One region of the Pandoraea sp. NE5 genome, then DNA from elsewhere that is predicted to be linked to it. Evidence: predicted binding sites of a transcription regulator. Region 1 holds the regulator's gene; each other region holds the start of a gene.

Region 1 (7,379 bases):
GCACGCCGGGGTGACCGGCGACGAGAAACTCGACCGTCTCCAGACCGAACGACTGCGGCTCCGGCGTGGGACTCAGGGCGACCTCGAAGCGTCCGCCCGGCATCGAGAGGTCCTGCATGGCGCGCGTGACTTCCCGCGAGAGCGACGCCGCGGCCGCCGCGCGTGCCTTCGACAAGGTGACCGCCAGTGTCAGATAGCTTGCGTGCGCGGCGTCGGCGGCCGCCTGCATGGCGGCCGTGTCCTGCGACGCGGTCAGCTCTTCCAACTGGGCACGGCGTTCGGCTTGCTCGGCGGGCAGTTGCTCGGGCGTAACCCGGAACTTGCGGGCCGCCGAGTGCAGCGCCTCGAGCCGCTGCTCGACCACGGCCAGACGTTCCGGATCGAGATCGATGCGTTGTGCATAATGCGTGAGCGAGTGCACGGCTTCGCGAAGTTGGATCTCGGCCGGCTCCAGCGCGGCCAGTGCGTCGGCCAGCCCGGCATCGATCTCGGCCAGTTCGCGGATCTGGTGCACTACGTGACCGAGCGACGGGACGAGCGCGCCATCCGCTTCCGCGAGCACGTCAAGCGCGCCTTGCACGCCGTTGATGAGGCTGGCGGCGTGCGACAGGCGGCGATGCTCGGCGCTCACGTCGTCCCATTCCCCTTCCTGCGGATTCAGCTTGTCGAGTTCGGATGTCTGCCATTCGAGACGCTCGCGCTCGAGCTGTAGCTCGCGGTCGCGCCCGTGGGCTTCCTCGCAACGTTTGACGAGACGCCGCCATTCCTTGTGCGCCGCCGCCGTGTCCGCCGCGAGCGCGGTGGCGCCCGCATGGGCGTCGAGCAGGCGGCGCTGTGCGTCGGCGCGCAGCAACTGCTGATGGGCGTGCTGCCCGTGAATGTCGACGAGCATCTCGCCGAGTTCGCGCAGTTGGGCGAGGGTGGCGGGCGTGCCATTGACGAAGGCGCGCGAGCGTCCGCCCGAGTCGAGCACGCGGCGCAGCAGCACGCCGCCGTGTTCTTCGAGCGTGAGCGCCTGCGCCTGCAGCCAGGCTTCGAGATCGGGGCGGGCCTCGGCGTCGGCGGCGAACTCAGCGGTAATGTCGGCGCGTGTTTGTCCGGCGCGCACCATACTGGTGTCGCCGCGCTCGCCCATGGCCAGCGCCAGCGCGTCGATCAGAATCGATTTACCCGCGCCGGTCTCCCCCGAGAACACGGTGAAGCCGGCGGAGAATTCCAGGTCGAGACGATCGACGATCACGAAATCGCGAATCGAGAGACTGCGTAGCATGGGCGGTCGGGGAGGGCGTGAAGTCAGGTCTGCGACGGATCTTCGTCGGAGATATGCTCGTTCCAGTGCAGCTTGCGGCGCAGCGTCGCGTAATAGTTGTAGCCGACCGGGTGCAGGAACGTCACCTGATGTTCGGAGCGGCCCAGCAGAATCCGGTCGCCCTGACGCAGCTCGGCAAACGACTGCATGTCGAAGTTGGCGCCGACCTCGCGCCCGCCGGTGATCGTGATGACGATATCGCTCGAATCCGGCAGCACGATCGGGCGGTTCGACAGCGCGTGCGGGGCGATCGGCACGAGCACCACGCCGCCAAGTCGCGGATGCAGGATCGGGCCGGTGGCCGAGAGCGCATAGGCGGTCGAGCCCGTGGGCGTGGCGACGATCAGGCCGTCCGAGCGCTGCTTGTACATGAAGCGGCCGTCGACGTCGACACGCAGCTCGACCATGCCCGAGATGCCCGAGCGGTTCACCACCACGTCGTTGAACGCGAGCGTCTCGAACAGCGTCTGGCCTTCGCGCTCGATACGCGCGGCCAACAGGGTGCGCTGCTCGGCTTCGAAATGCCCTTCGAGCATGGCCGGCACGACCTGACGCATCTCGTCGAGCGGAATGTCGGTGATGAAACCGACGCGTCCGTGGTTCACGCCGATGAGCGGCACCTTCGAGGCGGCCAGCTGACGGCCCACGCCGAGCATCGTTCCGTCACCGCCGATGACCACCGCCACATCGGCCTGCGTACCGATTTCCTGAATGTCGAGGGGACGGTAGGGGGCGGCGGCCGCGCCGATGTTGTGCGCCGTATCACGCTCGAAGATGACGTGATGTCCTCGCTGGGCGATGCATGCCGCCAGCGTGAGCAACGGTTCGGCAACGCCGTCGGCATGGTATTTCCCGACGAGCGCCACGGTCTTGAAAGGGCTCCCTGTTTTCATGCCGCCATTACACCATAAGTCGATGACAGCAACCATCGGCACGCGCGGCCTTGCCGGCCCCTCGGGGTTTGCCGCACGCCGTGCTTGTACATTTCGCGTTACAATTTTCGCCATGCTAGATCAACGTGCGCAAACGCTACTCAAAACCCTGATCGAACGGTACATCGCCGATGGCCAGCCGGTGGGGTCGCGCACGCTATCGCGATACTCCGGGCTCGATCTGTCGCCGGCGACCATCCGCAATGCGATGGCCGACCTCGAGGCGCTCGGCTTCGTGGCCAGCCCGCATACGTCGGCCGGTCGTGTTCCGACGCCGCGCGCCTACCGGCTGTTCGTCGACACCATGCTGACGGTAAGCCCGCTCGGCGATGCCGTGCATCAGCTGGCGTCGCAGGTGCAGACCCGGTTGCAGCCGGCCGGGCCGCAGCAACTGGTCGCCTCGGCAGCGGAAGTGCTCTCGAATCTCTCGCAGTTCGCGGGTGTGGTGCTGACACCGCGCCGCAGCCAGATCTTTCGGCAGATCGAATTCCTGCGACTGTCCGAAAAGCGCGTGTTGCTTATCATCGTCACCCCCGACGGCGACGTGCAGAACCGCATCATCCTGACGGAAAAGGATCACTCCCCGGCGCAACTGGTCGAGGCGGCAAACTACCTGAACGCCCATTTCGGCGGCCAAAGTTTCGATGAGGTGCGCGCCAGCTTGCGCGGCGAACTCGACGCCCTGCGCTCCGACATGAGTGCCTTGATGCAGGCGGCCGTTCAGGCGGGCAGCGACGCCATGGCCGATACCTCGCGCGAGAGCTTGCTGATCTCGGGCGAGCGCAATCTGCTGGGCGTGGAGGATCTATCGTCGAACATGGCGCGACTCCGCAAGCTGTTCGACGTGTTCGAGTCCAAGACCGGCCTGCTGCAGCTGCTCGACGTGTCGAGCCGGGCGCAGGGTGTTCAGATTTTCATCGGCGGCGAGTCGAGCCTCGTCCCGATCGAAGAAATGACGGTCATCACGGCACCGTACGAAGTCGATGGCGAAGTGGTCGGCACGTTGGGCGTGATCGGCCCGACGCGCATGGCCTACGAGCGCGTGATTCCGATCGTCGACATCACGGCCAAGCTGCTTTCCAGCGCGCTCAGCCAGCATTAGGCGGCGGGGGCGGCGTGACGCCCCAGCCTGCGCGTCGTCAGGCGTAACGTCTCGCGTATTGTCCCGGGGCCCCGCGCCTCATCTCGTTACACCCCCGTAGCATTCCTTTACACGCTGTCACACACGGCCGTCTTACGCTTGAAGCGTCACTTGTGGCGAAGCCGTCGTCATGGCGTTCGCCGAAGGATTCGGACAGAGCAACAAGGTGGTGCGGCCGAGACAACGCTTGGCGCGTACACCGGACAGTGCCCGGAGTGTCTATGAAATCCCTGATTTCCTGGCGGACAGTGGTTCGCTGTCTTGGCGTCGGGCTCGTGCTCGGCGCCCTTGGCGCGGCGGGACTTCCCGCGCTGGCGCAGGCACAGAGCGCCGATCCCCCGGGGCGTGTGGCGCGGCTGAATGCATTCGACGGCACCGTCACGTACGCCCCCGCAGGTACCAGCGACTGGCGCTATGCCGATCGCAACCGGCCGCTCACCACGGGCGATGCCGTCTGGGTCGAGCGCAACAGCCGCGCCGAGATGCATGTGGGCGGCACGGCGGTTCGCATGGGGGCGTCCACGAGCGTCGTTCTCTCGGCCGTGACCGACCAGAATGTGCAACTGAACGTAACGCAGGGCACGGTCGGCCTGCATTTGAGGGCTTTCGATCCGAACCAGCCTTACGAGATCGACACGCCCAACCTGGCGTTCGTCCCGCAACAGGCCGGGGAGTATCGTCTGGATGTCGATCCGGGCGGGGTGACGACCGTGAGCGTCTGGCGCGGGGCGGCGACCGTCTACGGTCAAGGCGCGTCGGTACCGTTGCAATCGGGCCAACGGGTGGCCTTCGTGGGTCAGAATCTCACGCAGCAGTCGGCCGGGCCACTCGTGGCCGATGGGTTCGACCAATGGGTGCGCCAGCGCGACGCGCGCGAGGAGGGCTCGATCTCCGCGCGCTATGTGTCGCGCGACATGACCGGCTTCGAAAGTCTGGACGACTACGGCGCTTGGCAAGAGACCCCTGGCTACGGCGCCGTTTGGGTGCCGTCGGACGTGCCGACGGGCTGGGCGCCGTATCGCACGGGCCATTGGGCCTGGGTCGACCCGTGGGGATGGACCTGGGTCGACGATGCGCCGTGGGGCTTCGCGCCCTATCACTACGGACGGTGGGCCTATGTCGACGCCCGCTGGTGCTGGGTGCCGGGGCCGGTCGCGGTGCGGCCGGTGTATGCCCCGGCGCTGGTCGGCTGGGTGAGCGGCAACAGCGGCGGGAACGCATGGGGGATTACGTTTGCGGCAGGGGGCGCGGGACTGGCGTGGTTTGCGTTGGGTCCGCACGACGCTTACCGCCCGGCGTATCGCGCCAGCCCGTCGTATGTCACCAATATCAATCGATCGACGGTGATCCAGACGACCAACGTCACGAATATCAACGTCAACAATGTGTATGTGAACCGTAATGTGCGCGGCGCCGTCTCGACGATGCCGGCACAGGCTTTCGTGCAGGGCCGGCGGGTCGGCGCGCCGGTGGCATTGGCCGCCCCGCGCGCCGGACAGACTTGGCGCGTTGGGAATACACCTGGCGTCGCACCGGTGCAGCAGAGCGTGTTCGGCAATAGTCGCCCGGCGCCGGTCACGCCGCCGGCCGGCGTGTTCAACCGGCAGGTGCTGGCCACGCGTGCGCCGGTCGGTCGCGCGATGCCGTCGCGTGAACTCACGAGCACGCTGCACGCGGTGCCGAATGCCGGTGGCGCGCCGCTGACGTTCGGCCAGAACGCACATCCACGCCAGAGCGGCAGGCCGGTGGGGCCGAACCCGCAGGGGCGTGTGCAGCCGCGTGTGACGGTGGTCGACACGCACGGGCCGGTCGGTGCGGCGAACGCAGCGGCGGGTGCAACGCGCGCACAACCGCCCCTCAAGGCCATGGGCGCGGAAGCGGCGCATGGGGGGCTACCGCCCACCCACGCCGTACCGCCGATGCAGGGTGAGCCGGGAACGCCGGGCATGCCAGGCGTGCCGGGGCGCTCGGGGGTACCTGGCGTGCCGGGGGGGCCGGGAGAACCCGGGGTGCCAGGGCGTGGCGTTTATCAGAGTCGTCCGGGGCAGCTCGCGCCGCAGTCCCAACCGCCAGTCCGGGGTGGCCAGGCCGTGCCGTCCGGCGTGCCGCACCCGCCGGGCGTGATGGTGCCGGGGCAACCTGCCGTGCGAGGCGAAGTCCCGCAGGCGGTGCCTCAGCCTGGGCACGACGCGGCGCAACGGGACATGCAGCGGAATCACCCATTCCCGCAGACGCCCGCGGCGTCGCCCGAGCCGCAGCGTGTTCAACCGGACGCGGCCGGAGCGTCGCGTCGACCGCAGCAGTGGCAGTCGCACTCACAGCCGCAAGCGCCGCAGCAACCCGTCCAGCCGCAACCGCAGATGGCGCATCCTCAGCCGCAGCCGCAGCCTCGTCCTCAACCGCAGATCGAGCGTCAGCAAGCCGCGCCGAGACCGCAGCCTCAACCGGAGCGTCCGCAGGCACCCGTTCGGCCGCAGCAGCCACCGCAGGCGGTGCCGCACCCGCAACCGCAGGAACATCCGCAGCCTGCGCCGCGTGAACGCAAGCCAGAGGGTGCGCAGGTCCCCGCGCATGGCGTCGAGCGTCCCACCGCATCGCATCGTCCGTCACGCGAAGGCGAGCCCCCGCGCGGCTAATTGACGCACCGAACGCCGCGACCCGCCGCCATCCCCTGACGGACGGCGGGTGCGCGGCGGCCGGGGCCCGGCACGCGGTGCCCGCCTTGCGGTAAAGTACGCTCCATGCGCTTCGATCCCGAACCCATTTCGCATGGCCAGACCGGCAAGACGGCCGTTCTGCTGATTAACCTAGGCACGCCCGACGAGCCGCGTCCCGCGGCCGTGCGCCGCTATTTGCGCGAGTTTCTGTCGGATCCTCGCGTCGTGGAAATTCCCTCGTTGATATGGCAGCCGTTGCTGCGGCTGGTAATCCTGCCGTTCCGCTCGCGCCAGTCGGCGCAGAAATACGCGACGATCTGGACGCGCGACGGCTCTCCGCTCAAGGTGAACACCGAATACCAGACGAACGCGTTGCGGGCCTTGCTGCACGCGAACGACTACGACGTGGTCGTCGACTACGCCATGCGCTACGGCAACCCGTCGATTCCGGAGCGCATTCGTGCGCTGCGGCAAACTGGCGTCGAGCGCATCCTGGTTCTGCCGCTCTATCCCCAGTATTCGAGCAGTACGACCGCCACCGCGACCGATGCCGTATTCCGCGTGCTCGGCCGGCTGCGCAATCAGCCCGATGTGCGCACGGTGCGCGACTATCACGATCATCCGGCGTACATCGAGGCATTGCGTCAGCAGGTCGAAGGCTACTGGCAGCAGCACGGCCGGCCCGATTTCTCGGCAGGCGAGCGACTGTTGCTGAGCTTTCACGGCGTGCCGCGCCGCACGCTCGACCTAGGTGATCCTTACCATGATCAGTGCGTAAAGACCGCGCGTGCGCTGGGCGCCGCGCTGGGCCTCGACGAGACGACCTGTCGTCTCACGTTTCAATCGCGTTTTGGCAAGGCCGAATGGCTCCAGCCTTACACGGCACCCACGCTCGAAGAGCTGGGCCGTGGCGGCACACCCCGTGTCGATGTGTTCTGCCCCGGCTTCACGTCGGACTGTCTCGAGACGCTCGAGGAAATCAATATGGAAGGGCGCCACGCGTACCTGTCCAGCGGCGGCAAGGCATTCCATTTCATCCCATGTCTGAACGGTGCGAGCGCCTGGATCACGGCGCTTGGCGAAATTGCTGCGCGTCACCTGCAAGGGTGGCCGGTGCTCACGCCCGAGGGCGCCGCTCAGGCGTCGGCGGCGGCGGTGGCATCGACCCGGCAACGGCAAGTCGCGGCCGTGGCGGCGTTCGACGAAGCCAATGCGGCGGCGGCAGCGTCGGCCTTATCGGCGCAGGGCCAACCCGGAGCGGACACGTGAGCGTCAAGGTGGACGATTCGCCGCAGGCCGCCACCCGCATCGACAAATGGTTATGGGCGGCGCGCTTCTTC
Region 2 (7,379 bases), 1.7 Mb from region 1:
ACCGCCCATGCCCGCGACCCCCGCCGCAATCAAGACCATGTCGCAAATTGCGCAGACAGCCACGACCACGCCGACATGGCGTCGAAGAATGCCCTGACGCAGCACAAACGCATTCTGCGCGCCAATGGCCATGATGAGGCTGGCGCCCAGCGCCATGCCCCGCCAGAACGCGGGATCAACCATCGTGTGGCTTACTCGGCGTCGGGTTGCGCTTCGGGCGCGGCGCGGCGGAAGGCGTCAAGTGTCAGGCAGTGCGCGTTGACGGCGGCAATTCGCGGGAAGCGCGTCATGTCTACCTTGAATCGGTTCGCGTTGTAGACCTGCGGCACGAGGCAGCAATCCGCGAGCGTCGGGGTGTCGCCAAAGGTGAACCTGCCGTGCGGCGACTGCGCCGCCAGGCGGGCTTCCAGCGCCGTGAAACCCTCCACGACCCAGTGGACATACCACGCATCTTTCTGCGCGTCGGTCACCCCCAGGTCGTGCTTGAGGTAACGCAGCACGCGCAGGTTGTCGATCGGGTGGATGTCCGCGGCGATGTCGAGCGCCAGTGCCCGCACCTGAGCGCGCGCCACCGGGTCGGCCGGCAGCAGCGCAGGCGTCGGATGCACGTCTTCGAGATACTCGATGATGGCCAGCGATTGATGAAGGTTCACACCCTCGTCGACGAACGTCGGCACCAATCCGTTGACGTTGAGCGCAAGGTACGCCGGTTTGCGCTGCTCGCCGCCCTCGCGCACCAGATGCACCGGCACGGTCTCGTAATCGAGGCCCTTCAAATTCAGGGCGATCCGCACGCGATACGCGGCGGAACTGCGGAAATAGCTATACAGCGTGGACATGGCTGACCTCGGAGGCGAGATTGGGGAAGGCGCGGCGCCGGCGTCAAGCCTCAGGGGCCGCGTCTGAACACGAAATGGTACTTCAAGCGCTGGTCGCGATGACACTTGATTGCGTATGATAGATGGATATCCGGCGGCAGGATCACAGCGGCTCGCCCGTCCCCTGCACCGCCCCCGCGACCCCAACACCGACGTGCCATGACCTCTGCCGCTCCTTTCGCCTGTGCACCGCTGCTCAAAATCATCGCTCGCGGGGCGAAAGGCGCACGGGCACTCAACGCCGACGAGACGCGTACCCTGTTCGACGCCATCCTCGCCGGCCGCGTGGCCCCGGCTGAGCTGGGCGGGGTTCTGATCGCCTATCGCATCAAGGGGGAAACGCCGGTCGAACTGCGCGCGATGCTCGACGCCGCACACGCGACATTTACGCCGCTCATCGCCCCCACCGACGCCCCGCCACCGGTGCTGCTGCCCAGTTACAACGGCGCGCGCAAGCAACCGAACCTCACGCCGCTGCTTGCCTTGCTGCTCGCCCGCGAGGGGATTCCGGTACTCGTGCACGGTCAGCATCACAGCGGCGCGAATCGCGTGGGCTCCCAGGCGATCTTTACCGCACTGGGTCATGCCGCCTGTCAATCGGCGACCGAGGCCGAGGCGGCACTGCGAACGCGTCGTGTCGCCTATCTGCCGATTGCGGCGCTTTCCCCGGCGCTGGAGCGACTGCTGGAGATGCGTTCGGCGCTGGGTGTTCGCAACTCCGGCCACACCGTGGTGAAGTTGTTGCAGCCGTTTGCCGGTCCCGCGTTGCGGCTCGTGAATTACACGCACCCGGAATATCGCGAAACGCTCAGTGAGATGTTTGCCGACGCGGCCAACAGTCCGGCGCCGGGCGTGCTGCTCGCGCGGGGCACGGAAGGTGAACCGGTCGCGGATGCGCGCCGTCAGGCCGCCATCGACGGCTTTTCGGATGGGGCTTACCAACTTTGGCAGGAAGCGGAAGACGGCGCGACGGGCACGCCGCCGATGCTCCCGGCGGCCGACGCACCGGCAACCGCGCAGTGGATTGAAGCGGTGCTGGCCGGCACCGTTGCCGTGCCCGCGCCGATCGCCCGGCAAGTCGAGGTGATTCGTCAGGCACTGGGGCGCATCCAATAGAAAGCCGTCGCATGCGCTCCAGCGACGCTCGAGCGCAACGGCGAGGCCCCCCCCTGGACTTCGACGCCCCGCACCTGAACACAATCAATAATTTTCGGAACAATTCATTCCGAAATTAATCAAATATGCTGTTTTGAGGCACATATCCAGCGAGTGCCAGGGGAACGCGGGGCCTAATCGGCCTGACGAAATACTGGCGATTCAGTCGGTCGACGCCATGCGAGTCGCCTGCCACGAAATGAGGTGCCATTCGTTGGCCTCAAGCACGTGCACCGCCGTATAAGCCATTTGCGACTCGAGCGAGCCGGTGGCGGTTTCCAGTTCGACCTTCAGCTTGCCCGTGACGACCACGGTGTCGCCGAACTGGCGCAGTTCCTGTGCGCGGATATCGATGTCGAGGTAACGACGGCGGCCCGAGGTGAGCGCGTCGAGAAATTCGCGTTTGCTTTCGCGTTTGCCATTCGAATGAACGTAGTGGAGACCGTCGGCCAAGAGGGCGTCGAGTTGTTCGACGTCCCCTTCGACCATCGCGTCAAAGCGCGCCGACTCGCGTTCGCGTACCGCGTCAATTTGCTTCTCCGCCATGTCGACCTCCCGTCGTCTTCGCCCCAAACGCGCGCGGCTTGGGTTGCAATTTACACCATCCGCGTGACGTTTGCGCCAGTGACTTTCCCCGTTTGATGGGGGGTGCTGGAAAACCCCGAGATTGCGGAAACTTCCCGCCCGGTAAGGGTTCTAACGTCTTTAGCACTCATTCGAAGAGAGTGCTAAAATGCTTTCCAGAGGCTAACCAGGAGTCTGCCACTTGAGTACTGCCGCCACTTTGCATCCGACGACGCCGGCCACCGGCACGGCGCCGACTTCGCGAGCCCTTGCGTTTGCCCCGTCTGCATTGATGCTGCCGGGCAGTCTGGGCAATATCGAAAGCTATATTCAAGCCGTCCATCGTATTCCGCTGCTTACCGCCGAGGAAGAGCAGTCGCTTGCCAAGCGTCTGCGCGAGAACGACGACCTCGAAGCCGCCCGTCAGCTCGTGCTCTCGCACCTGCGCCTGGTGGTGTCGATCGCGCGTAACTACCTCGGCTACGGTCTGCCGCACGCCGACCTGATCCAGGAAGGCAACATCGGCCTGATGAAAGCCGTCAAGCGCTTCGATCCGACCCAGGGGGTGCGACTCGTGTCGTACGCCATGCATTGGATCAAGGCCGAGATTCACGAGTATGTGCTGCGCAATTGGCGCACGGTCAAGGTTGCGACGACCAAGGCCCAGCGCAAGCTGTTCTTCAATCTGCGCAGCCAGAAGCAAGGCCTGCAGGCGTTCACGCCGGACGAGATCGATCAGGTCGCCCGCGATCTGAACGTCAAGCGCGAAGACGTCGTCGAGATGGAAACGCGCATGTCGGGCGGCGATATCGCCCTCGAAGGGCATAGCGACGACAGCGACAGCGCAAGCTTCGCCCCCATCGCGTATCTGGCCGACTCGCACCAGGAGCCGACCGCCGTGATCGCCGCACGCGAGCGCGACCGTCTGCAAAGCGATGGCCTGCAAACGGCCCTCGGCCGTCTCGACGCACGCAGCCGCCGCATCATCGAAGCGCGCTGGCTGTCGGTGGCCGACGACGGCAGCGGCGGCGCCACGCTGCACGAGCTGGCAGACGAATTCGGCGTGTCTGCCGAGCGCATCCGTCAGATCGAAGTCGCCGCAATGAAGAAGATGAAGGGCGCGCTGCAAGCCTCGGCGTAACACCTCGATCGGATTGTCGACGGCAATGCGACACGTTGCCACACGACATCGCCGGCACCGAAACCCCGTGAGATCCACGGGGTTTTTTTATTGGACTTCGAAAGTTCGCGCTTCATTTGCGTCGAACTTGATGCATCGCAATGTCGTCGGCGAGCGCGGTCGATAGAATCAATCTGTCTGTACGTGGCCATGCTACGTGCGAAGGACGGCCCGGGGGCCGTTCGCTGCGCCGGACCCGTGTTTCGAATCCGCATCGAACTGGCGTCGTCGGCGTGTCATCCGCCCCCGCGCCGCGGTTTGACATTTTCAAGCGATGAGGCAAAATGCGGCGAAAGTCGACGCGGTTTCCGACACAACGACTTTCGACGCCAGGAGCCGTCACGGATGGACACCCACTCTCCTAGCAGTCTGAAGCCTCCCGCCACGGCCGCGCCTGTCGCGGCGTCGCGTCCTGCCATCGCCGCCCTGCGTGCCTGGGCGATGCAGCGCTGGCGCAACCGCCCGTCCCGCTTCATGTTCGAAATCCTGATCGTCCTCGCGATCAAGGTAGCACTCCTTTTCATCCTGAAGCACGCGTTCTTCGACGCTCCGATGGCCAAGCACATGCAATTGCCGCCGGATGTCGTGGCGCGCGCCCTGATCGGGCCGCAAGCCGTCGAAGCGCCATCCCCCACCCCAAGTCAAGGTGTCCGCCATGATCAGTAGCGAAGTCGTTGACCTCTCGCGCCTGCAGTTCGCCATAACGGCGTTGTATCACTTCCTGTTTGTCCCGCTCACCCTGGGCCTGTCGTGGCTGCTTGTCATCATGGAATCGGTCTACGTGATGACCGGCAAGCCGATCTACAAGGACATGACCCAGTTCTGGGGCAAGCTCTTTCTGATCAACTTCGCGATGGGCGTGACCACCGGCCTCACGCTCGAATTCCAGTTTGGCACCAACTGGGCGTACTACTCGCACTATGTGGGCGACATCTTCGGCGTGCCACTTGCGATTGAAGGCCTGATGGCGTTCTTTCTCGAAGCCACGTTCGTCGGCCTGTTCTTCTTCGGCTGGAACAAGCTCTCGCGCATCGGCCACCTGGCCACCACGTTCGCGGTGGCACTGGGCTCGAACCTCTCGGCGTTGTGGATTCTCGTGGCCAACGGCTGGATGAACAATCCGGTCGGCGCGCACTTCAACTACGAGACCATGCGCATGGAGTTGACCAGTATCTGGGACGTGATCTTCAACCCCGTGGCCCAGGTGAAGTTCGTGCACACGCTCTCGGCCGGCTACGTCACCGCCGCCATGTTCGTGCTCGGCATCTCGGCCTGGTACCTGCTCAAGCGCCGTGACGTGCCGTTCGCGCTGCGCTCCTTCGCCGTCGCGGCCGGCTTTGGTCTGGCCTCGACGCTGTCGGTCATCGTGCTGGGCGACGAATCGGGCTACACCACGGGCGAAGTGCAGAAGGTCAAGCTCGCCGCCATCGAAGCGGAATGGGAGACGGCCAAGCCGCCTGCATCGTTCACGCTGTTCGGCTTCCCGAACCAGAAGGAAGCGCGCACGGACTATGCGGTGAAGATTCCCTGGGCGATGGGCCTGATCGCCACGCGCTCGATCGACACGCCGGTGATCGGCCTCACGCAATTGCGCGACGAACACGAGGAGAACATCCGGCGCGGCATGCTCGCCTTCGCGGCCCTCGAGAAGCTGCGCGGCGGCGACACGTCGCCGGCCATGCACGCCGAGTTCGACAAATACAAGGACGATCTCGGCTACGGTCTGCTGCTCAAGAAGTACACGCCGAACGTCGTCGACGCCACGCCTGAGCAGATCCGCCTGGCCGCCAACGATACGATTCCGGCCGTCGCGCCCGTGTTCTGGTCGTTCCGCGTCATGGTCGCGCTGGGCTTCCTGTTCCTGTTCACGTTCCTCTGGGCGTTCTGGCTGTGCGCACGTCGTCGTCTGCTCAAGCCTCGCTCGGCGTGGTTCCTGCGCTGGACGGTGTGGGCGATTCCGCTGCCGTGGATCGCCATCGAATTCGGGTGGATCGTCGCCGAGATGGGGCGTCAGCCGTGGACCATCGCCGGCGTGCTGCCGACCCACCTTTCGGTCTCGTCGCTCTCGGCAACCGACCTGTACCTGAGCCTCGCGGGCTTCATCATCTTCTACACCGCGTTGCTCATCGTCGAAATGTTCCTGATGGTGAAGTACGTCAAGCTCGGCCCGTCGTCGCTGCACACCGGCCGCTATCACTTCGAGACCGAAGGGACCGACGGCGCGGCCATGGTTGGCAAGCGTCCGACGGCTTCGGTCTGATCGTCAGGGAGACACCACATCATGATGATCGATTACACCGTACTCAAGCTGGTCTGGTGGGTGCTCATCGGCGTACTGCTGATCGGCTTCGCCTTCTTCGACGGGTTCGACATGGGCACGGCCACGCTGCTGCCCTTCCTGGGCAAGACCGACGCGGAGCGCCGCGTCATCATCAATACGGTCGCGCCCACCTGGGAAGGCAACCAGGTCTGGTTCGTGACGGCGGGCGGCGCCATGTTCGCCGCCTGGCCGCTCGTCTACGCGGCGGCGTTCTCGGGCTTGTACTGGGCGCTGCTGCTCGTGCTCTTCGCGTTGTTCCTGCGCCCGGTCGGCTTCGACTACCGCAACAAACTGCCGAGCGCACGCTGGCGCAATTCGTGGGACTGGGCGCTGTTCGCCGGCAGCGTGGTGCCGTCGCTGGTGTTCGGCGTGGCCTTCGGTAACTTGCTGCTCGGCCTGCCGTTCTCGTTCGACGACACCATGCGCTCCACGTACACCGGCTCGTTCTGGGCGCTGCTCAATCCGTTCGCGCTGCTGTGCGGCCTCGTGAGCCTGCTGATGCTGCTCACGCACGGCGCGGCCCATCTGCGCATGAAGGCCGATCCGATCGTGGCCGAACGTGCCGGACGCATCATGCGCCTCACCGCGCTGGGCACGCTGCTGCTGTTCCTCGTGGCGGGCGTGCTCGTCGCCACGCATGTCGACGGTTTCGCCATCACGAAGATGGCCGCGACCGACTCGCCGGCCAACCCGCTCCTGAAGCAGGTCACGACGGGGCCCGGCCTTTGGCTCTCGAACTATCAGACGTACCCGTGGATGATGGCGGCACCGATCGTTGCCTGTTTGTGCGCCCTGCTCGCGGCCCTGCTGGCGACCAGCCGGGCCTACGCGTGGACGTTCGTCGTCACTGGCCTGATGATGGCTGGCATCATCCTCACCGCGGGCTTCTCGATGTTCCCGTTCGTGATGCCCTCGGCTACTGTGCCCGGCAACAGCCTGACGGTCTGGGACGCCACCTCGAGTCAGCTCACGCTGCAAATCATGCTCATCGCCGTCGTCGTCTTCCTGCCCATCGTCCTGCTCTACACCGGCTGGGTGTATCGCGTGATTCGTGGACGCGTGACGATCGAGACGGTCAACGACAACCCGCACACGATGTATTGATCAAGGAGTCGCGACATGTGGTACTTCTCTTGGATTCTCGGCCTCGGCCTCGCGCTCGCGTTCGGCATCATCAATGTGATGTGGTTCGAAGCGCATGACGACCTCGAACGCCGCAGTCAGGAAGGCAATGGCCCCTGAGCGCTCCCGCTCGGGGCCGGGTCGGCAGAAGTGAAAATCG
Region 3 (7,379 bases), 340 kb from region 1:
GCGCGCAGGTCGAAACCATCGGTCGCACGGGGGTGGAGATGGAAGCGCTCACCGCGGTTCAAGTCGGCTTGCTGACGATCTATGACATGTGCAAGGCCGTCGATCGCGGCATGACGATCAGCGACGTGCGCGTGCTGGAGAAGCACGGCGGGAAGTCGGGCGATTGGGTGGCGCAGGACTAAGCCAGCGGCGGAGTCCTCGACACCCGACACCAAAGATGGCGGGCTCGCTATGCGAACCGCCTCGTCCAGTCAACACACACCGCGTCACGCGGCGGCGACCTTGCCCGCGCCCTGACGTTGGGGCCAGAAGTACCACACTGCTCCCAGCGCTTGCAGTGCGATCAGGCCCGTCCAAGCGGAGAAATGCGCCTGCGCGCTGTGCGCCGCGTAAGTGCCGAGCACGGCCCCGACGCCCACCTGACACAAGAAGATCAACAGGAAGATGACGAGCGTGAGCGACGTATTGACGCGCCCGATCAACGTGCCGTGGAAATGCTCCGCCAACACCGCATACGACAGGATGCCCGTGCCACCGAAGATGCCATAGGCAGCCCAAAGCCAGACCGGTGGAATCGGCGCACGCATCAACAACAGCGACTGCACCACGACGAACAGCAACATCCCGGCGCCGGAAAATGCGAACACGCTCACGCCACGGCGTTCGAGCGAGCGCGCGGCCGCACCGAACACTACGCTCCCGGCCATCATCGCAAGCCCCACGACCGACACCAGCGAGGCAGCCTGCGAGGCCGACAGCCCTTCAACGTCGCGCATGAACGGCGCCATCCATAGCGATTGCATTGCGTAGAACACGCCCTGCGTGATCCCCGAGAGCGAAGTCACTTTCCAGAACATTCCGCTTCCCAGCACCTGACGCACGCCCTTGAGCGCCTCGGACAACCCGCCTTGCGCGTGCGACCCCGGCTTCTCGGGCGCGCCGAACCACAGCGCGACCGACATGAAAACGGTTAACGCCGCCAGTCCGAACGACACGATGCGCCAGTCGGTCAGCCCGAGCAGCCAGTTGAGCGGTGTTCCCACCACGACGCCGCCCATGCCGCCCACGGCCATCACCAGGCCGTTGAGCAGCGGCAGACGTGCTACCGGAAACCATTGCGCCAATGCCTTGAAGGCGCTGCCCAGACACACCGACACGCCGACGCCGATCAGCAAGCGTCCCGCCATCAGCGCGCCGACGCCTTGGGCCAGTCCGAACAGCGCGGCGCCCGCAGCCGCGAGCAGCAGCACCAGCGACGCCACCCGGCGCGGGCCGAACTTGTCGAGCAGCACGCCCGCGGGCAATTGCGCCCCGGCAAACCCGAGGAAATAGAGGCTCGTCAACAACCCGAGATCGGCCGACGAGAGGCCGAGATCGCGCGTCATATACGGCGCAAACCCAATATTCACGCCGCGGTACACGTAGGAAACGAAGTATCCGCAGGCGAACAGGACGAAGATGCGAAGTGCCTTCGACATGAAGCCAAACCTTAGTCATTTGCTCGGGTATCGATTGTCGGCGGAACGCCGCCGTGAAGCCAACGAAACCTTTGCGCCCGTATTGTGAGTAGAATTTGACATCATGATTCCTCACCTCCCTCCCCTCCAATCGCTGCGCGCACTTGAAGCTGCTGCCCGCCACCGTAGCTTTACGCGGGCGGCCGACGAATTGAATTTGACGCACAGCGCCGTGAGTCATCACATGCGCTCGCTCGAACAGCAACTCGGCACGGCGCTGTTTCGTCGCGTGGGGGCCCGCATGATCCCGACCAGTGTCGGGGCGCGTCTGGCCGAGCGAGTACGCGTTGGGATGTCGGAACTCATTGAGGCGATGACTGAAGCCCGGGCGGGCACGGCGTCGGGCGTGTCGCCCGCCGTCGTTCGTCTGGAAATCAGCGTCATGACCGATCTGGCGGCCCAATGGCTGATTCCTCGGCTGGGCCGCTTTAGCGAACAGCAGCCCCATATCGATCTGGTGGTGCGAATTCACGCGGATATTGCCGCGCCCGATCCGTATTCGGTCGACGTCGGCATCTGGCATCAACGGGTCGAAGCGACCGGGTTCGTCACGCGCAAGCTGCTCGACGACTATGTGATCGCCGTGTGCCACCCCGATCTGATCGCGCGTGTGCCCGGGTTCACGGTGGCCGATACGCACAAACTGCCGATGCTGCGCTTCGCCTATCGATCATGGCGCGATTGGCAGGTCGCCGCCGGACTGGCGCCACATGAGCCGACGCGCGGGCCGATTTTCGACGACTCCGGGTTGCTCCTGCGTGCCGCCATGGCCGGACAAGGTGTCGCCACTACACGCAGCTTGCTCGTGCGCGATGCGCTCGCGTCCGGCGAGCTGGTGCAGATTGGCGATGTCCGCATTGCACCGAGCCTCGAATATCACGTGAGCTGGCGGGAAAATCATCCGCGCGAGCGCGCGATTCACGCCTTCTGGCAGTGGATGCAGGATGAGATTGCGGCCACGACTCCGCTTGCCGTACCCAGTACGCGACGCGGCGACGGCAACAGCGACGTGCCGATCGCCCAGGCATAAAAAAACGGCAACGAATTCCGAAGAATTCGTTGCCGTTTCCGGTGCGGACTTGCGCCACCGAATCGAAGATTCCGTGACGAAGTCCGGCGACCGAGGCAGGTGGGGTGCCTTGCGGCCCCCGTCATGCCGTCTCTTTCGAGACTTACATGCCCATGCCCATGCCGCCCATACCGCCCATGTCACCCATGCCGCCAGCCATCGGAGCATCTTCCTTCGGCAGTTCGGCAACAGCGCAATCGGTCGTGAGCAGCAGGCCCGACACCGAAGCGGCGTTTTGCAGTGCGGTGCGGGTGACCTTCGTCGGATCCACAACGCCCATTTCCACCAGGTCGCCGTACTCGCCGCTCGAAGCGTTGTAGCCGTAGTTGCCCTTGCCGGCAATCACGTTGGCCACAACGACGCTGGCTTCTTCGCCGCCGTTGGCGACGATCTGGCGCAGCGGTTCTTCCATGGCGCGCAGAACGATCTTGATACCGGCGTCCTGGTCAGGGTTGGCACCCTTGATGTCGGCCACGGCCACGCGAGCACGCAGCAGCGCAACACCACCGCCCGGGACGATGCCTTCTTCCACGGCAGCGCGGGTAGCGTGCAGCGCGTCTTCGACGCGTGCCTTCTTTTCCTTCATTTCGACTTCGGTCGCAGCGCCGACCTTGATCACGGCAACACCGCCGGCCAGCTTGGCCACGCGCTCTTGCAGCTTTTCACGGTCGTAGTCGCTCGTGGCTTCTTCGATCTGGGCACGGATTTGCTTGACGCGGGCTTCGATGTTCACGCCTTCGCCGGCACCATCGATGATGATGGTGTTTTCCTTGCCGATTTCGATGCGCTTGGCTTGGCCCAGTTCGTTGAGCGTGGCCTTTTCCAGCGTCAGGCCGATTTCTTCGGCGATGACCTGGCCGCCCGTCAGGATGGCGATGTCTTCCAGCATGGCCTTGCGGCGGTCGCCGAAGCCCGGAGCCTTGACGGCGCAGGTCTTCAGGATGCCACGGATGTTGTTGACCACCAGCGTTGCCAGGGCTTCGCCCTCAACGTCTTCGGCGATGATCAGCAGCGGACGGCCAGCCTTGGCGACTTGCTCGAGCACCGGCAGCAGGTCACGGATGTTCGAGACCTTCTTGTCGAACAGCAGGACGAACGGGTTTTCCAGGATCGCGACTTGCTTTTCCGGGGTGTTGATGAAGTACGGCGAGAGGTAGCCGCGGTCGAATTGCATACCTTCGACGACGTCCAGCTCGTCTTGCAGCGACTTGCCGTCTTCGACGGTGATCACGCCTTCCTTGCCGACCTTGTCCATCGCCTTGGCGATATAGTCACCGATCGAGGTATCGCTGTTGGCCGAGATCGAGCCGACTTGAGCGATTTCCTTGTTCGTCGTGCAGGGCTTGCTGATCTTGCGCAGTTCTTCGATGGCGGCGGCAACGGCCTTGTCGATACCGCGCTTCAGGTCCATCGGGTTCATGCCCGAGGCAACGTACTTCATGCCTTCGCGCACGATCGACTGGGCCAGCACCGTGGCGGTGGTGGTACCGTCACCGGCGTTGTCGCTGGTCTTGGAAGCCACTTCCTTGACCATTTGCGCGCCCATGTTCTGGAGCTTGTCCTTGAGTTCGATTTCCTTGGCGACCGACACACCGTCCTTGGTCACGGTCGGGCCGCCGAAGCTGCGCTCGAGCACGACGTTGCGGCCCTTCGGGCCCAGGGTCACCTTGACGGCGTTGGCGAGAATGTTGACGCCCTCGACCATCTTGGCACGAGCGGCATCGCCGAAAACGACTTCTTTAGCTGCCATTGCATTAACTCCTTGAATACTTTACGTAGATGTCTGGGGGGAGACAGTCTTAGGCGGCCACGACGGCCATGATGTCTTCTTCGCGCATGACCAGCAGTTCCTGGCCATCGACCTTCACGCTTTGGCCGGCGTACTTGCCGAACAAAACACGGTCGCCCACCTTCACATCGAGTGCGATCGACTTACCTTGATCGTCTTTCTTGCCCGGGCCGACGGCCAGGATCTCGCCCTGATCCGGCTTTTCAGCGGCGGCTTCAGGGATCACGATGCCCGATGCGGTCTTCGTTTCGTTGTCCAGGCGCTTGACAATCACGCGGTCATGCAAGGGACGAAGGTTCATTACAAGCTCCTCTTTCTCTCTGTGAGATCGACAAAACCTAAATATGCAAACATTTGCATATTTGGTGAATTCATGGCGTTAGCACTCTGCGCCAACGAGTGCTAATTATAGGGACGGGGTTTGACGATTTCAAGACGCGGGGTTTTCCCGGAGGTGAATTGTCTGTTGTCGAGATTCACTGAATTTTGAACGTTGTTCACTCAACGTTGAACTCGCCAGATCGACAGCCGAGACAACCCCTATGAAATCAATGACATACGGGACAATCGCAGCCCACCCCCTTGCCGGGCGTAAACGTTTGCTACTGACGATGCGACGAACCGCTACGAGGTTCGTACGGTGGGTCGCTATGGGCGTCAGGCGGTGTTCCCACAAGAAACCTAACGTCGGGTGGACTTTTGCTGGCTCTCGCGAACAACGGTAAGCCGTACGGAAGCGGCGAAAGACGCGCCTATACGCATCCAGTTGAGCCGCCATGTGTGCCCCGCCCACCGGTGGGCGTACGAGACCCGCTCGAGTGAAGACTTGTGTAACGCCGGAGGCCCGACGTCCCCCCGACTTCGGTAGCACTCGGCACTAAGAGAACCGGGTGTTAGGGTCGCATGGCGTGCTGATGCGACGCACAACATCTTCGCTGCGACGGAAGGGTTCACGCGAGCCCGAAAGTTTTCCTCAAGCTGGCATCGACCGGCCCGGAGGGCATGAAGCGCCGCAATTTTCTCAGGAGCGACGCCTGACCCGCGGGCGTACGACGCATACGCCAGCTGCCGAGCGCGGCTTCAACGATTGTGTTTGCCACGCCATCGGGTGCGGGAGCACCTTTGACGCTGTCGACGACGGCGCCCGATGCAAGCGCACGCTCGCGGTCATAGGCGGCGATATTCGAACTCGCTTGAGGCGCGTTGACATCGAGATTGGTTCGGGTAAAGGACGGCTCGATCAGCGTTGCGCGGATGCCGAACTGGCGCACCTCGTGATCCAGTGTCTCGGTCAACCCCTCGACGGCATGCTTGGACGCCGCATAGAGTCCCATGTAAGGTGCCGGCAAAAAGCCAAGTACCGAACTGATATTGACAATCCGTCCGCGTCGTTGCGCCCGCATATAGGGAAGCACCGCCTGGGTCGTACGCAGAATGCTGAATACGTTGGTATCGAGCAGCGCCGCAGCTTCGGCAACCGACGTTTCCTCAACCGCGCCGATCAGCGTCGTGCCGGCATTGTTGACGAGTACGTCGATACGCCCGGCACGATCGACGATCGCATGAATCCCGGTTCGAACGGAAGCATCGTCGCGCACATCCATCTCCACCAGCTCAACGCCGGCCAATGGCACCGCTTTCGCGATGCTGCGCACGGTGCCAAATACGCGGCACCCGCGCTTCGCGAACTTCTCGGCGGTCGCGCGTCCGATACCAGACGACACGCCGGTGACAACGACCACTTCGGAATTAGGCATAGCAATTTCCTTCCATACAGTAGATTGATTGCGTATTAGCTGCGCGCGTCGTGCAACGTCGGTTCGGGCGCAGAAGCGTGCTCGTGGCGGCCCTTGGGGGAAGCGGCCGGGTTGCCGGGCCGAATCTTGAACCAGATCGAATACATCGCTGGCAGGAACACCAGCGTCAGCACCGTCCCGGCGAACGTTCCACCGATCAGCGTGTAGGCGAGCGTGCCCCAGAACACCGAGTGGGTCAGCGGGATGAACGCGAGGATCGCAGCCATCGCAGTCAGGATCACCGGACGTGCGCGCTGCACTGTGGCTTCGACGACCGCATGGAACGGCTCAAGTCCCGCCCGCTCGTTCTGGTGGATCTGCCCGATCAGGATCAGTGTGTTACGCATCAGAATCCCGGACAGTGCAATGAGGCCGACCAGCGCGTTGATGCCGAACGGCTGCCGGAACAGGATCAACGTCGGCACCACGCCGATCAGGCCCAACGGACTGGTCATGAACACCATCACCATCGCGGAGATCGAACGTACCTGAAAGATGATGATGATCAGCGTGATCGCCAGCATGATCGGGAACAGCGGCAGCATTGCGGTCGTCGCCTTGCCCGACTCTTCGATGGAGCCCGCTTCCTCGATTCGATAGCCGCTGGGAAGCTTCGCCATGATCGGCTGAAGCTGCTTCGTGATCGCGTTCGAGACGTCCGGCGGTTGCAAGCCATCGGCGATATCGCCGCGCACCGTGATCGTCGGCACGCGATCGCGCCAGCGCATGATTGGCTCCTCCATGCGCACCTCGACCTTGCCGACCTGCGACAGCGGGATGCGCTGCCCGTTCGCTCCGGCTAGCGTGAAGTCACCAAGCCGCGCGGGGTCGAACCGCACATCGCCGGCCGAGCGCGCGATGATCGGCACAGTCCGGATATCCTCGCGCACAGCGGTGACAGGCACTCCGGTAAGCAGGAACTGCAACTGTTGAGCAACAGCGCTGGACGTCAACCCCACTGCCTGCAGACGGTCCTGCTGTAACGTGAAGTGCAGAGTCGGAGAGCGCGTACCCCAGTCAGCATTGACCGTACGCATCATCGGACTACCCTCCATCACGCGCTGAACCTCGGCTGCGATACCGCGCAGCCTGTCCGGATTCGGACCGGTGACGCGGTAGGCGACTGGGAACGGCGAATAGGGCCCGAACACAAGTTGCGTGACCCGCACGCGCGCTTCCGGGGCGAGACCGTCTGCGATGGCCTGACG

What was found. The regulator HrcA, encoded in region 1, represses chaperone genes, less so after heat shock. The targets are predictions, from matches to a motif close to TTAGCACTCNNNNNNNNNGAGTGCTAA.
Region 2: rpoH (RNA polymerase sigma factor RpoH) is a predicted target of HrcA. The motif match lies at 2,739-2,765, and genes of this name have one in related genera.
Region 3: groES (co-chaperone GroES) is a predicted target of HrcA. The motif match lies at 4,755-4,781, and genes of this name have one in related genera.

What each region holds. Positions count from the first base shown of each region.
Region 1 covers NZ_AP025517.1:2,586,529-2,593,907, forward strand. The annotation lists gene recN (DNA repair protein RecN) at 1-1,270, opposite strand, end outside; gene PanNE5_RS11865 (NAD kinase) at 1,294-2,202, opposite strand; gene hrcA (heat-inducible transcriptional repressor HrcA) at 2,201-3,343, shown strand; gene PanNE5_RS11875 (DUF6600 domain-containing protein) at 3,604-6,018, shown strand; partial or broken gene hemH (ferrochelatase) at 6,124-7,155, shown strand; gene PanNE5_RS11885 (RNA-binding S4 domain-containing protein) at 7,305-7,379, shown strand, end outside.
Region 2 covers NZ_AP025517.1:933,611-940,989, forward strand. The annotation lists gene PanNE5_RS04315 (LysE/ArgO family amino acid transporter) at 1-183, opposite strand, end outside; gene maiA (maleylacetoacetate isomerase) at 192-839, opposite strand; gene ybiB (DNA-binding protein YbiB) at 1,038-1,994, shown strand; gene PanNE5_RS04330 (nuclear transport factor 2 family protein) at 2,196-2,579, opposite strand; gene rpoH (RNA polymerase sigma factor RpoH) at 2,800-3,738, shown strand; gene cydP (cytochrome oxidase putative small subunit CydP) at 4,123-4,443, shown strand; gene PanNE5_RS04345 (cytochrome ubiquinol oxidase subunit I) at 4,433-6,037, shown strand; gene cydB (cytochrome d ubiquinol oxidase subunit II) at 6,065-7,201, shown strand; gene cydX (cytochrome bd-I oxidase subunit CydX) at 7,217-7,339, shown strand.
Region 3 covers NZ_AP025517.1:2,922,447-2,929,825, reverse strand. The annotation lists gene moaC (cyclic pyranopterin monophosphate synthase MoaC) at 1-182, shown strand, start outside; gene PanNE5_RS13380 (MFS transporter) at 267-1,478, opposite strand; gene PanNE5_RS13375 (LysR substrate-binding domain-containing protein) at 1,582-2,547, shown strand; gene groL (chaperonin GroEL) at 2,690-4,336, opposite strand; gene groES (co-chaperone GroES) at 4,386-4,676, opposite strand; gene PanNE5_RS13360 (oxidoreductase) at 5,326-6,132, opposite strand; gene PanNE5_RS13355 (efflux RND transporter permease subunit) at 6,168-7,379, opposite strand, start outside.